DNA from 3 places in the Allobosea sp. P4_E12 genome. Region 2 is predicted to be linked to each of the others. Evidence: riboswitches for the same ligand, from Rfam matches in the RefSeq annotation. Region 2 holds a riboswitch; each other region holds the start of a gene.
The links. A riboswitch is a leader RNA that binds a small molecule or an ion and turns the genes downstream of it on or off. The one in region 2 is predicted to bind cobalamin.
Positions count from the first base shown of each region.

Region 1 (4,378 bases), on a different contig from region 2:
AAAGATCGATCCATGGCTCGGGCGCCTCCGGGAACAGCGCCTTCGCCTGTGCCAGATCGCCGCCATGCCAGACCTTGCCTGCCGCCTCAGCCATTCCCGCCCCGCATGAGCCTGTCCGATTCCCTACCGCTCCTCGCCGCCGCCCTGATCATCGAGGCGGGATTCGGCTACCCCCAGGGCTTGTATGCGCTGATCGGCCATCCCGTCACCTGGATCGGTGCGCTGATCTCCCGGCTCGACCGGATGCTCAATCGCGAGCGCGCCTCCTTCATCGTGCGCAAGGCGGCCGGCGGCCTCGCCCTCGCGCTGCTGCTTGCCGCCACATTCGCCATCTCATGGGGGCTGACCCTGCTCTGCCGCGGCCTCGGCCCGCTGGGCTGGCTGCCCCTCGCGCTCGTCGCCTCCAGCCTCATCGCACAGCGCAGCCTGCACGAGCATGTCGCACGGGTCGCCGAAGGACTGGAGCGGGACGGGCTCAAAGGCGGACGCATCGCCGTTTCGATGATTGTCGGCCGCAACCCCGAAACCCTCGACGAAGCCGGAGTTTCCCGCGCCGCAATCGAAAGCCTTGCCGAGAATTTCTCGGACGGGATCGTCGCTCCGGCTTTCTGGCTCGGCGTCGGCGGCCTGCCGGGCGGCGCGCTCTACAAGGCGATCAATACCGCCGATTCGATGATCGGCCACAAGACACCGCGCCACCTCGCCTTCGGCTGGGCGGCGGCGCGTCTCGACGACCTCGTCAACCTTCCCGCCTCTCGCCTCACCGCGCTGCTGCTGACCGCAGCCGCCGCACTCGACAAAACGTCAGACCCCGCCAATGCGTGGCGAGCTGTCCGACGCGATGCCCGCCATCATCGTTCGCCCAATGCCGGTTGGCCGGAAGCCGCGATGGCAGGTGCGCTCGGCCTCCGGCTGGCGGGCCCGCGCGTCTATGGCGATGTCAGGGTCGACGACGGGTGGATGGGGGACGGCCGGGCCGAAGCGGAAGCGGCGGATATCCGGCGGGCGCTCGCTCTCTATCGGAGGGCGTGTCTGCTGCTGTGGGGGCTCGCCGTTGCGGGGGCCGTCACCGCGCTCGCCCTCTAGTTCATCGGACCGGGCATCGCATCGGGAACGACGATCTCACCTTCTGTGTTTGCTTCGACTTTCCCGAAAGCTGCGATCCACGTTTCGGGTCGATGCCCTGGCCTCAGAACTCGATCCCGGCCTGTGCCTTCACGCCCGCCGCGAAGTGATGCTTGACCACCGTCATCTCGGTGACGAGGTCTGCGACGGCGATCAACTCGGGCTTGGCATTGCGGCCGGTGACGACGATGTGCAGATCAGGGCGCCGGCTCGCCAATGTCTCGACCACCTCCGCCAGCGGCAGATAGTCGTAGCGCAGCGCGATATTGAGTTCGTCGAGCACGAGCAGGCGTATCTCCGGATCGTCCATCAACGCCTTGGCCTTGGCGAAGGCGCGCCCGGCGGCAGCGATGTCGCGGGCCTTGTCCTGCGTTTCCCAGGTGAAGCCTTCGCCCATCGTGTGCCAGACGATGCGATCGCCGAAGGCGTCGAGCGCCTTGCGTTCACCTGTCGCCCAGGCGCCCTTGATGAACTGCACCACCCCGACGCGCCAGTCATGGCCGAGAGCCCGCAGGATCAATCCGAAGGCGGCGGTCGACTTGCCCTTGCCTGGCCCCGTATTGACGATCAGGAGTCCCTTTTCGATCGTCTTGGCGGCGACCTCGGCATCCTGCACCGCCTTGCGCTTTTCCATCTTGGCCTTGTGGCGGGCGGCCTCGTCAGCATCGATCGTCATCGGAACCTCCTGCTCATTTCACCTGCATCGGCAGACCGGCGACCATGAAGATCACCCGGTCGGCCCGCGCCGCAAGCATCTGGTGCAACCGCCCCGCCTCGTCGCGGAACCGTCGGGCGAGCGCATTCTCGGGCACGATACCGAGCCCGACCTCGTTGGAAACCAGGACCACCGGGCCACGTGCCGAAACGCAGGCCTCGACCAGTTCCCGGCTTGCAGCCGCCACATCCTGCTCTGCCAGTATCACGTTGGTCAGCCAGAGCGTCAGGCAGTCCACCAGGGCAGGTTGCCCCGCGGGAACCGCGCGGATCGCCTGCGCCAGGGCCAGCGGCGCATCGATGGTCATCCAATCCTGCGACCGGCGGGCGCGGTGCTCGGCAATCCGGGCGCGCATCTCATCGTCATAGGCCTGCGCCGTGGCGAGATAGATCCAGGGCGCCGGCACCATCTCGATCAGGGCCTCGGCATGGCGGCTCTTGCCGGAGCGGGCGCCGCCCAGAACGAGGGTAAGAGGGGAAAGGATCGCTGCCACTGCCAAAATCTCAACCCAGGGAAGATCAGCCTAAGGAACGGACCTGGCGAGCGAAGCGAAACAAGCCGGGACAGGCCATCAGAGATCACATCGCTTCACTGCGCTCGCAATCACGATCGCTGCATTGCACAGCACCGTGCAGATGGCTAATGATCATCCCCGACGGTGCCTCTGCAAGGAGGTGAAAAGGGAACGCGGTGCGATACCGCGGCTGCCCCCGCAACTGTAAGCGGCGAGTTTCGCGCCATCGGCCACTGGGATTGTCCCGGGAAGGCGGCGAGAGATCCGGACCCGCGAGCCAGGAGACCTGCCGTCGATGAGTGATGCAATCCAGCGGGCTGCCGGCGGGGTGGCCAAGGAGACCGAGATGACGACGAATACGGCTTCGATCACCACCCAGGCCAGCGCATCCGAGCGCGTCAAGGCTGTCGCAGCTGCCCTGGCACTCGGCGCAGCCCTGATCTTCACCGTCGGCTTCGCCCATTCGACCAGCGTTCACAACGCAGCCCACGACACGCGCCACACCCTCGCCTTTCCCTGCCACTGAGGGAAAGGCAACATGGTCAATCGTGTTCTCACGGTCAGTCTTCTGGCCGGGCTTCTTGCTGGGCTCCTGGTCGCAGCACTCCAGCATGTCACCACCACGCCGCTGATCCTCAAGGCGGAAACCTTTGAGACGGCGTTGCGCGCAGCCGAGCTTCAGCACGCCAGCTTCACCGGCGATGCCAGGATCGTCCTTGCCCATGGCGGCGCCGACGCAGCCGACCACGCCGAGTGGAAGCCACAGGACGGCTTGCAGCGCACGGCCTTCACCACCATCGTCACCATTGCGACCGCGATCGGCTTTGCCGCCCTGCTGCTCGGCGGCATGATCGCAGCGGGCGATGCCATCACTGAACGGACCGCACTGATCTGGGCGGCTTGCGGCTTCCTGGCCTTCGGCCTCGTGCCGGCGACCGGGCTCGCACCGGAATTGCCCGGCAGCGCGTCAGCCGAACTGCTCCACCGCCAGACCTGGTGGATCGCCACCGCGCTCGTCACCGCCGGCGGCCTCTGGGTCTTCCTGCGGACGGAGGCGAGCTGGCTGCGGGCACTTGCCGTGCTTGCCATGCTCGTCCCGCATCTGATCGGCGCACCACATCCCGCCGCCCCGGAGAGCAAGGTCCCGGCCGAAATCGCAGCGCATTTCGCCGCGCTCTCGCTCGCGCTCCAGGCTGCCCTCTGGCTCGCTACCGGCTTTGCCGTCGGCGTGCTCTGGCCCTGGGCGACGCGCCGTGCCGCAGCCCCGGCCAAGGCCTGACGCTGAGCGCGATCCCCCGGGATCGCGCCGGAAGCAAAGGAACCGGCCTATGCCCGAAGGCGATGTCACCATTTTCGTCTGCGTCGCCTGCCGGCGCGCGCGGGCGGACCTGCCGGAGGGTTACGACCAGCCCGGACTGGGTTTTGCCGAGGCGCTGCGCGAACGCATCGCGCGCGACGGCGGGACGCTTCCGGTCGAACCCGTCGACTGCCTCGCGGTCTGCAATCGCCCCTGCACCGTCGCCTTGGCGGCCGACGGCAAATGGACCTATCTGATCGGCGATCTCGACGCAGACACCCATATCGCCGAAATCGTTGACGCAGCTGCAAGCTTTGCAGCCAGCGCAAACGGTATCGTTCCCTGGAAAGAAAGACCCGCTTCGTTCCGCAAGGGCGTGGTCGCGCGCGTACCGCCTCTCCCGGCGCGCCAACAAGGATGAGATCATGAACGCTCCCCAAGCCCGCTCGCTGGGCAAGATCCCCTGCACGATCATCACCGGCTTCCTCGGGGCCGGAAAGACCACACTGGTGCGGCACCTGCTGGAGAATGCAGGGGGCAAGCGCATCGCCGTGCTGGTCAATGAGTTCGGCGATCTCGGCTTCGACGGTTCCTTCATCGACGGCTGCGGCATTTCCGGCTGCACCGCGGAGGACATCGTCGAGCTGCCGAATGGCTGCATCTGCTGCACCGTCGCCGACGACTTCGTGCCAGCGCTGGAAAAGCTGCTCGACCGGCCGAACCCGCC
Region 1 covers NZ_JBFUIY010000023.1:42,416-46,793, forward strand. Annotated here, with positions in the region: gene cobD (threonine-phosphate decarboxylase CobD) at 1-94, opposite strand, end outside; gene cbiB (adenosylcobinamide-phosphate synthase CbiB) at 106-1,086, shown strand; gene cobO (cob(I)yrinic acid a,c-diamide adenosyltransferase) at 1,190-1,801, opposite strand; gene cobU (bifunctional adenosylcobinamide kinase/adenosylcobinamide-phosphate guanylyltransferase) at 1,815-2,339, opposite strand; cobalamin riboswitch at 2,480-2,662, shown strand; gene AC1DW9_RS25240 (CbtB domain-containing protein) at 2,650-2,880, shown strand; gene AC1DW9_RS25245 (CbtA family protein) at 2,893-3,633, shown strand; gene AC1DW9_RS25250 (DUF1636 family protein) at 3,683-4,072, shown strand; gene cobW (cobalamin biosynthesis protein CobW) at 4,077-4,378, shown strand, end outside.
Region 1: linked by a shared signal. The riboswitch ahead of AC1DW9_RS25240 (CbtB domain-containing protein) and the one ahead of AC1DW9_RS02315 (ABC transporter substrate-binding protein) in region 2 are both predicted to bind cobalamin.

Region 2 (4,378 bases):
CGTCCGAGGGTGCCGTAGCCTTCGCCGACACCTCGATGGAGGCGATCAGCTGGTTTGCGATCTCGGCCTCGGTCGATCTTGCCGCCGAGCGCGGTCGCTACCCGAGCTTCGAAGGCTCGCTCTGGTCGAAGGGCATCCTGCCGATCGACTCGCTCGACATCCTCTCGGAGGCCCGCGACGGCGATGTCGAGCTCGATCGTTCGACGACGCTGGACTGGGACAGCCTGCGCGAGCGGGTGAAGACCACCGGCATGCGCAACTCGAACTGCATGGCGATCGCCCCTACCGCAACGATCTCCAACATCGTCGGTGTCTCGCAGTCGATCGAGCCGTCCTATAGCCAGCTCTACGTCAAGGCGAACATGTCGGGCGACTTCACGGTCGTGAATGCCGACCTCGTCCGCGATCTCAAGGCGCGCGATCTCTGGGACGAGGTCATGGTCTCGGACCTGAAATACTACGACGGAAAGGTCAGTCAGATCGACCGCGTCCCCGACGATCTCAAGGCGCTCTACGCAACCTCCTTCGAGATCGAGACAAGCTGGCTGATCCGCGCCGCCGCACGCCGTCAGAAATGGATCGACCAGGGCCAGTCGCTCAATCTCTACATGGCGCAGCCTTCCGGCAGGAAGCTCGACGAGGCCTATCGCCTCGCCTGGCGGCTCGGCCTGAAGACGACCTATTACCTGCGCGCGCTCTCGGCGACCCATGTCGAGAAGTCGACGCTGAAGGGCACTGACGGCAAGCTCAACGCGGTGTCGGCAACGGTCCCCGTCGCGTCCAAGCCGATCCTCGTCGACATCCCGCTCGACAATGGCATGGCCGTGCCGAACGCCTGCTCGATCGACGATCCGACCTGCGAAGCCTGCCAGTGAGGCAGCGGCGGCATCCACGCTCGCCTTCGCGGCGCGCATGGATGCCCGGCCCTGCCCGATAGCGAACGATACGGACGGCCGGGGCAGACCCGGCCATGACATTCAGACCCGATTGGATATTCATCATGCTCGACTGGTCAGACAGCAAGCCTGCCACCGCCCTCGATCTCAATCCGGCCGCGCCCGGCGGAACCTCTGCCGATGCCACCGGCCTCGGCGAGATCGATCGCTCCGGCGGCCGCGTCAGCGTCGACGAGAAGCGGATGATCAACTGCCGCGCCGATGTGAACCAGCTCCTGCCGCTCAAGTACAAATGGGCCTGGGAGAAATACCTCGCCGGCTGCAACAATCACTGGATGCCGACAGAGGTCTCGATGCAGGCCGATATCGCTCTGTGGAAGTCGAAGGACGGGCTGACCGAGGACGAGCGCCGCACGATCAAGCGCAATCTCGGCTTCTTCGCGGCCTCGGAAAGCCTCGTCGCCAACAACATCGTGCTCGCGATCTACCGTCATCTCACCAATCCGGAATGCCGGCAGTACCTGCTGCGCCAGGCTTTCGAGGAGGCGGTGCACACCCACACCTTCCAGTACATCGTCGAGAGTCTCGGCCTCGACGAGGGCGAACTCTTCAACATGTATCGCGAGGTGCCTTCGATCACCGACAAAGCGGCCTGGGCCCTGAAGCACACCCAGCATCTCGACGATCCCGATTTCGAGACCGGCACGCCCGAGGCCGATCAGGCCTTCCTGCGCGACCTCGTCGCCTTCTACGTGATCTTCGAGGGCATGTGGTTCTATACCGGCTTCGCCCAGATCCTGTCGCTCGGCCGACGCAACAAGATGGTCGGCATCGCCGAGCAGTACCAGTACATCCTGCGCGACGAGAGCATTCACCTGAATTTTGGCATCGACGTGATCAACCAGATCAAGATCGAAAACCCGCATCTCTGGACCAAGGCCTTCCAGGACGAGCTGCGCGGCATGATCCGCGACGCTGCCGAACTCGAGGCCGCCTATGGCCGGGACACCATGCCGCGCGGCTTCCTCGGCCTGAATGCTGCGCTCTGCGAGCAGTACATGCATTTCATCGCCAACCGCCGTTGCGCGCAGCTCGGCCTCGCGCCGGTCTTCGCGGAAACGGAAAACCCGTTCCCCTGGATGAGCGAGGCGATGGACCTGAAGAAGGAGAAGAACTTCTTCGAGACCCGCGTCATCGAATACCAGAACGGCGGCGCTCTGAGCTGGGAGTGAGCTGAGAAGGATGGAGCCGTCTCGCTGCAGGGCTCCATCAGCAGGCGGTGTGGTCGGTGCCTGCGGCTTGACGCCGCCTTGGGCCCCTCTATGGTCGGCCGCGATCAAGGTTCCTCGGGTCCAGGCCCGAAGCTAAGAGGGAATTCGGTGAGGCGCCCTGCGCCGAATCCGAGGCTGCCCCCGCAACTGTAAGCGGCGAGCTCTTCTCCCAACGTCCACTGGCGCTCTCACGCCGGGAAGGCCGGGCGAAGCCAGCGCTGACCCGCGAGCCAGGAGACCTGCCCTGATCGCAGAAGCGTCTTTCGGGCGGGGTGTCCGGGGGGATTTGCGTCGGCGGCAGGTCGTAGACCCGCACCCCCGAACCGATCCGCTCAAGCTCCCGGCTCGTCATCTCGGGGAGCGATGAATTCCATGTCCATGATGCCGAACCACGCGGTCGCAGCCGCGGCAGAGCGCTTGACGCAGACTCGTCGAGCAGTCTATCGAAATTGTAATATTGTTGCATTACAGGATCGGCCGTGCGAGGCCCTCGAGCCTCGCGACGCATGCCGTCGCTCGACGCTATCGGAGACTTCAATGCGCAGCGCCGCACGCCATTCTTGCCTTTCGTTCGTCGCAGCCATCGGCATGTCGATGTCCGGAGCGGCCTTGGCCGCGCCGACGCAGTATCCGCTGACGCTGGAGAATTGCCGGGAGACGATAACGTTCAACCAGGCGCCAAAGCGCGTCGTGGCGGTCGGACAGACGCAGACCGAGATCCTCTACGCGCTCGGGCTCGGCGACAAGGTCGTGGGCACAGCCGTGTGGTTCAGCCCTGTCGCGAAGCCCTATGAGGCGGTCAACGCCAAGGTGAAGCGGCTTGCCGACAACGATCCGAGTTTCGAGGCCGTCGTCGCCCAGGAACCCGACCTCGTGACTGCGATGTTCGAATGGCATATCGGCCCCAACGGCATCGTCGGCAAGCGCGACCAGTTTGCGAGGCTGAAGGTGCCGACCTATGTCTCGCCCACCGACTGCGTCGGAAAGGACAATTCCGGGCCGGGCGACGGCGTCCGCACGCAGATGTTCACGATGGATCTCGTCTACCGCAATATTCGCGAGTTCGGGCAGATCTTCGACGTCTCCGATCGCGCCGAGGCGCTGGTCGCCGAATTGAAGGCCCGCGAGGACAAGGCGGTCGCTTCTGTGGCCGGTATCAAGCCGCAGGATGTCCCCGTCGTGGTCTGGTTCTCCAGCAAGGACATCAAGGGCGACGCCTTCCTGGCCGGCAAGAATGGCGTGCCTGCCTATATCCTGTCGAAGCTCGGCGCCCGGAACGTCATCACCACCAACGAGGAATGGCCGCTGGTCGGTTGGGAGACCGTCGCTTCCGCCAACCCTGCCGTCATCGTCGTGGTCAAGATGGATCGCCGGCGTTTCCCAGCAGATGACATCAATCTCAAGCTCGACTTCCTCAAGACCGACGCGGTTGCGAGCAAGCTCGACGCCAGTCGGCAGCAGCGGATCGTGATCATGGATGTCGGCGCGACCAGGGCCGGGCTTGATACGATCGACGGCATCGAGGCGCTGGCCAACGGCATCAAGAGCTTCGGCCTCACCAAGTGAGCCATGGAGTGGTTCGGCCCAACTGGTTGGCGAGGGGCGCAGTAGCGATCCTCGCCTTCGTCCTGCTGATACTCGCGATCGCGCTCGCCGTGACGATCGGCGAAATGTCGATCCCGCTTGCCACGGTCTTCAGGGCCCTGGGCAACGGGTTGTTCGATCTCGACTACCCCGTGAGCGCGATCCAGCAGGGCGTCATCTTCGACTACCGGTTGAGCCGGGCTGTGGTGGCGGCCCTCTGCGGAGGAGCGCTCGCGCTTTCGGGGGCAATCCTGCAGGCGCTGCTGCGCAATCCGCTCGCAGAGCCCTATATCCTCGGTATCTCGGCCGGAGCCTCGACGGGTGCGGTCGCGGTGATGATCCTGGGCTTCGGCGGTGCTGCGCTCAGCATATCTGGCGGTGCCTTCCTCGGCGCCATTGCTGCGCTCGTCATCGTTGCCTTGCTCGCCGCAGGGGCCGGTGGCGCGACCGACCGCGTGATCCTCGCAGGCGTCGCCGGATCGCAGCTGTTCAATGCGGCGACCGCGACGATCGTCACCACGCTGGCCAGTGCCGAACAGGCCCGCGGCGTGATGTTCTGGCTTCTCGGTAATTTCGGGGGGGTGCGCTGGCCCGATGTCTGGCTCGCTACGCCAGTGGCCTTCGCGG
Region 2 covers NZ_JBFUIY010000002.1:46,302-50,679, forward strand. Annotated here, with positions in the region: gene AC1DW9_RS02305 (ribonucleoside-diphosphate reductase subunit alpha) at 1-875, shown strand, start outside; gene AC1DW9_RS02310 (ribonucleotide-diphosphate reductase subunit beta) at 1,001-2,128, shown strand; cobalamin riboswitch at 2,219-2,428, shown strand; gene AC1DW9_RS02315 (ABC transporter substrate-binding protein) at 2,705-3,733, shown strand; gene AC1DW9_RS02320 (FecCD family ABC transporter permease) at 3,742-4,378, shown strand, end outside.

Region 3 (4,378 bases), on a different contig from region 2:
CCGCGCCGCGTTCTGGCTCGCCGAGCAGGGCCGCCATCTCGGCGATCTGGGCACGCATTTCAGCGAGATTGCGCGGCACCCCGAATTCGCGGACGGGAACACCGGCCTTCTTCAGCAGCGCGACCGTGCTGCGCGTCGTGTAGGCGCCAGCGATGATCAGATCGGGCTTGTAACTCAGCACCTCCTCCACCAGACCGTGATTGGCCGGGATGGTCTTGGCAATCTCGGCCATGTTGGCGTTGCGCGGGTCCTGCGAGAGCCAGGTGACCGAGGCGATGCGCTCGCGCTCGGCGAGCCGCAGCACCAGTTCGTCCGAGCACATGTTGAGCGAGACGATGCGGGATGGCTTGGCCGGCGTTTCGGCGGCCGTCAGGCCGCCGAAACCGAGCAAGAGGCCAAGCGCCAGAACGGCGCCGCGAGTCATCGCGCGGGCCGCCCAAGGCTTCACAGCGTTACCTTCAGGCCGCCATAGGCGCTCAGACCCGGCACCAGGAAGCCGACGGGGTTCTCGTAGCGCTTGTCCAGCAGGTTATCGATGCGGCCGAAGACACTGAGCCTGTCCGTCGCCTTGTACTCGGCGGCGAGATTGACGATGGCCGCACCCGGCGCCCGCATGCGCGAGATCGAGAAGTCACGGTTTCCGTCGACGCGCTCACCCACATAGATCAGCGTCGCCGAAAGGGTGAGCTTGTCAACCGGGGTCCAGCTCGCCGTCACGCTGGCCTTGTGACGGGGACGGCGCAGCAGTTCCTGCCGGGCGATGTCGTCCTTGGCGATGGTGAAGGTGTAGTCGGCCCGCACCTTGAACTGCGGCGAGATTTCGAGCGCGGTAAAGGCCTCCACCCCCTTGGTCGTGGCCTTGCCGATATTGGCATAGGAGTTCCGCGCCACGTTGGTGACGATCAGGTTCTCGATGTCGTTGTGGAAATAGGTGGCGCCGAACCGGACCTTGTCATCGAGGAGAGGCTGCTCGAAGCCAAGATCCCAGCCGCGGCTTTCTTCCGGCTTCAGGTTGGGATTGCCGAAGAAGTTGAAGGCCGGGCGAGAATCGCTGAAACGCTCGCTCAGGGTCGGGGCCTTGAACCCCGTGCCATAGCTCCCCTTCAGCTTGGTTTCGATTTCCGGCACGATATAGGCTGGCGCGAAGCGGTAGGTCGTGTGGCCGCCAAAGGTCTCGTCATCGTCGTAGCGGATGTTCGAGACCATGAAGAGCCGGTCGCCGAAATTCGACTGGAGTTCGGCAAAGGCGCCCGTATTGCCGTTGGATGCCGTGAGCGCGCGGGTTTCCAGCCGTTCGCGCTCGTATTGCAGACCCATCACCAGGGTCTGCCCCTTCATCAGCTCAAGGTCGCCGCGCCAGTCGACCTTGGTGCGCTCGCCGAGATTCTCCGTCGGCAGGCCGAGGATACCAATCGCATTCGGCGTGCGGCCGGTGCGGTCCTGATTGCTGTAGGACAGGCCGAAGCGATTGACGAAGCGCCCACCAAGCGGATCCCAGACGACCTCTCCGCGGGTGAAGGCCTGCTTGTAGTCCTGGCTGCTGCGGAAGCTGCTGGGCGTGCTCGGAAAGCCGGAATCGCCGGTGAAGAGCAGGTAGCCGTCAGTGTGGCGGCCGACCCAGTTCAGCGACAGCGTATCGGACAGCGCGACGCCGAACCGGGCCGAATAGGTCCAATTGTCGTAGGAATTCGGGTTGACGCGGCGCCCCGACGGCACGAGCCCGGGAGGCGTCACCGGGGTCGAATCCGATTTGAAATGGGCGATGCTGAGGGCGTAGTTGAAGCGGTCATCGCCGCCGCTGAGGCCGACCGACTGGTTGAAGGTGCCGTATGAGCCGGCCTCGGCTCGGGCCGTGAGCTTCGGCGGACCCTCGCCACGCTTGGTGGTGATCGAGATGACGCCGCCCAGCGCGTTGGCGCCGTAGAGGCCGCTTTGCGGTCCGCGTAGCACTTCGATGCGCTCGATGTCGTCGGTCAGCATCGAGCCGAAATCGAAGGAGCGGTTCGGGGTCGACGGGTCGTTGGCCTCGATGCCGTCGATCAATACCTTGACGTGGTTGGAGTTGGTGCCGCGGATGAAGACCGAGGTCAGCCCGCCCGGCCCGCCGGTCTGCACGATATTGAGGCCGGGAACGGCGGCGAGCGCCTGCGGCAGGGTCCGGCGCTGCTCGCGCTCGATATCACCGGCAGTGATGACGGTCACGGAATTGGCGATCTCGCGCGCTGGCGTGGGTCGCGTCGTCGCGCTGACGACGATTTCGTCGAGGGCAATCGATTCGGTGGCTGACTGGGCGGATGCCTGGTTGGCGGGGAGGGAGCCGGCGGAGACAAGGAGCGACAGGGTGATGAGCAGCCGGCTGCGCCGGGCAACCTTGGGAGGACGGATCACGATGGAACCTCGGGCGTTGACGTCTGTGGCACGTCACCGCGAACGCGAGGCCCCGTCCGCTGCCCTTAGCCAGCGTGCAGTTCAACAAGCGATCGAAACACCCCGTCCGAACGTGTTCGCGTGTGACCACGGCTGACGGCAGGTCTCCTGGCTCGCGGGTCGGTGCCTTGTCGCCGCCTTCCCAGGTCCGAGGGCCCCAGTGGCGTGTGGCGAAAGGCTCGCCGCTTACAGTTGCGGGGGCAGCCACGGCATTGAATGGCGAACCATCCGCACCGCATTCCCTTTTGATCCCCTAAGGGAACCGTCGCTGGCGAGGTAAGGCCGGAACGGCCGCTGCGTCAATGATCGTTGGTGCGGGTGTCCCCAGGCGAACGCAGGTCGTCATCCCTCAAAATGCGCCAGCTCGGTCCCTCGAGATCGCTGAACTGGCCGGTGCGCATGCACCAGAAGAAGGCCGCCAACCCCAGCAGTCCGAGACCGAGTGCCAGGGGGAACAGGATCACCAGGATATTCATGACGCCACTCCCGTATTCTGCCGCGGCAGGCCGCGTCCCGCGCGCAGCGCGTTGAGCGTGACCACCAGTGACGAGCCCGACATCGCGACGGCTGCGACGAGCGGCGTCGCGAAGCCCGCGACGGCAATCGGCACCGCGACGGCATTGTACAGCACCGCAAACCAGAGGTTTTCCAGCATGAGGTTGCGCGCCCTGCGGGCGATGCGCAGGCTGTCGGCGACCGGCATCAAGCTGTCGCCGATGAAGACAATGTCGGCCGAGGCCTGCGCCAGGTCGGTCGCGCTGATCGGCGAGATCGAAACATGGGCCTTGGCAAGGGCCGGAGCGTCGTTGAGCCCGTCGCCGATCATCAGCACCTTGCGCCCCTTGGCGCTGAGCCGGTCGAGCGCCTTGAGCTTCTCGTCGGGACGCAGGCCGGCTTCGGCCTCCGTGATACCGAGGGCCGAGGCGACCGGCGCGACAGCTTCGCTTCGGTCGCCGGAGAGAATGCGGATCTCGAGGCCGAGACCGCGTAGCGCGGCGATACAGTCGCGCGCCTCCGGCCGGATCTTCTGATCGACCGCGAAGATGGCGCATTCAGTGCCATGGCGCCAGGCGATCAGGGAGGCTGAGGGATGGCGCGCGGCGACGATGGCGGCTTCCGCCCCGGCCTCGCAATAAGCGACGCTGCCGAGACGGGTCTCGATCCCATCCACAATCGCGCTCAGGCCTGCGCCGTGATTTTCGCTGACATCGCTCGCAGGAGCAGGATGGCCGGCGGCACGGGCGATGGCGCGGGCGAGAGGGTGGCGGCTCGCGGCTGCCAGCCTGCCCGCCGCCTGCAAGGTTGCGGTATCGATCTCAGCGCCATTGACCAGATCGGGGTCCGGCAGGGTGAGGGTGCCGGTCTTGTCGAAGACAGCGACATCGGCTTCGGCCAGGCGCTCCAGCGCATCGCCCTGTTTCAGCATGACCTTGCGCTTGAACAGGGCAGACGCAGCAACGACCTGCACGGCCGGAATCGCCAGCCCCAGCGCGCAGGGGCAGGTGATGATCAGGACGGTGATGGCGATGATCAGTGCTTCGGGCCAGGGCAGGCCGAAGGCCATCCAGCCCAGCAGGGTCGCGAGCGCCGTGGCGTGGACGAGAGGGGCGTAGACCCTTGCCGCCCGATCGGAAAGCTTGACATAGCGGGAGCGGCTTTCGACCGCGCGCGCCATCAGGGCATCGATCTCGTCGAGCAGGGTGCCGCTGGCTGCGGCTTCGACCTTGACGGTCAGGGCCCCGGAGAGGTTCACGGTGCCGGCATAGACCTGCGCGCCGGCCATGACGGCATGCGGCAGGGTTTCACCGGTGACGAGGCTCTGGTCGATTTCGGAGGAGCCGGTCTCGATGATGCCATCGACACTGACGCGCTCGCCCGGCTGGATCAGGACGCGGTCGCCGGGCACGATGGCCGCGATCGGCGTCACCATCGCCTCGCCATTCGGCATCAG
Region 3 covers NZ_JBFUIY010000007.1:203,396-207,773, forward strand. Annotated here, with positions in the region: gene AC1DW9_RS11395 (ABC transporter substrate-binding protein) at 1-424, opposite strand, end outside; gene AC1DW9_RS11400 (TonB-dependent receptor plug domain-containing protein) at 445-2,388, opposite strand; cobalamin riboswitch at 2,509-2,709, opposite strand; gene ccoS (cbb3-type cytochrome oxidase assembly protein CcoS) at 2,727-2,903, opposite strand; gene AC1DW9_RS11410 (heavy metal translocating P-type ATPase) at 2,900-4,378, opposite strand, start outside.
Region 3: linked by a shared signal. The riboswitch ahead of AC1DW9_RS11400 (TonB-dependent receptor plug domain-containing protein) and the one ahead of AC1DW9_RS02315 (ABC transporter substrate-binding protein) in region 2 are both predicted to bind cobalamin.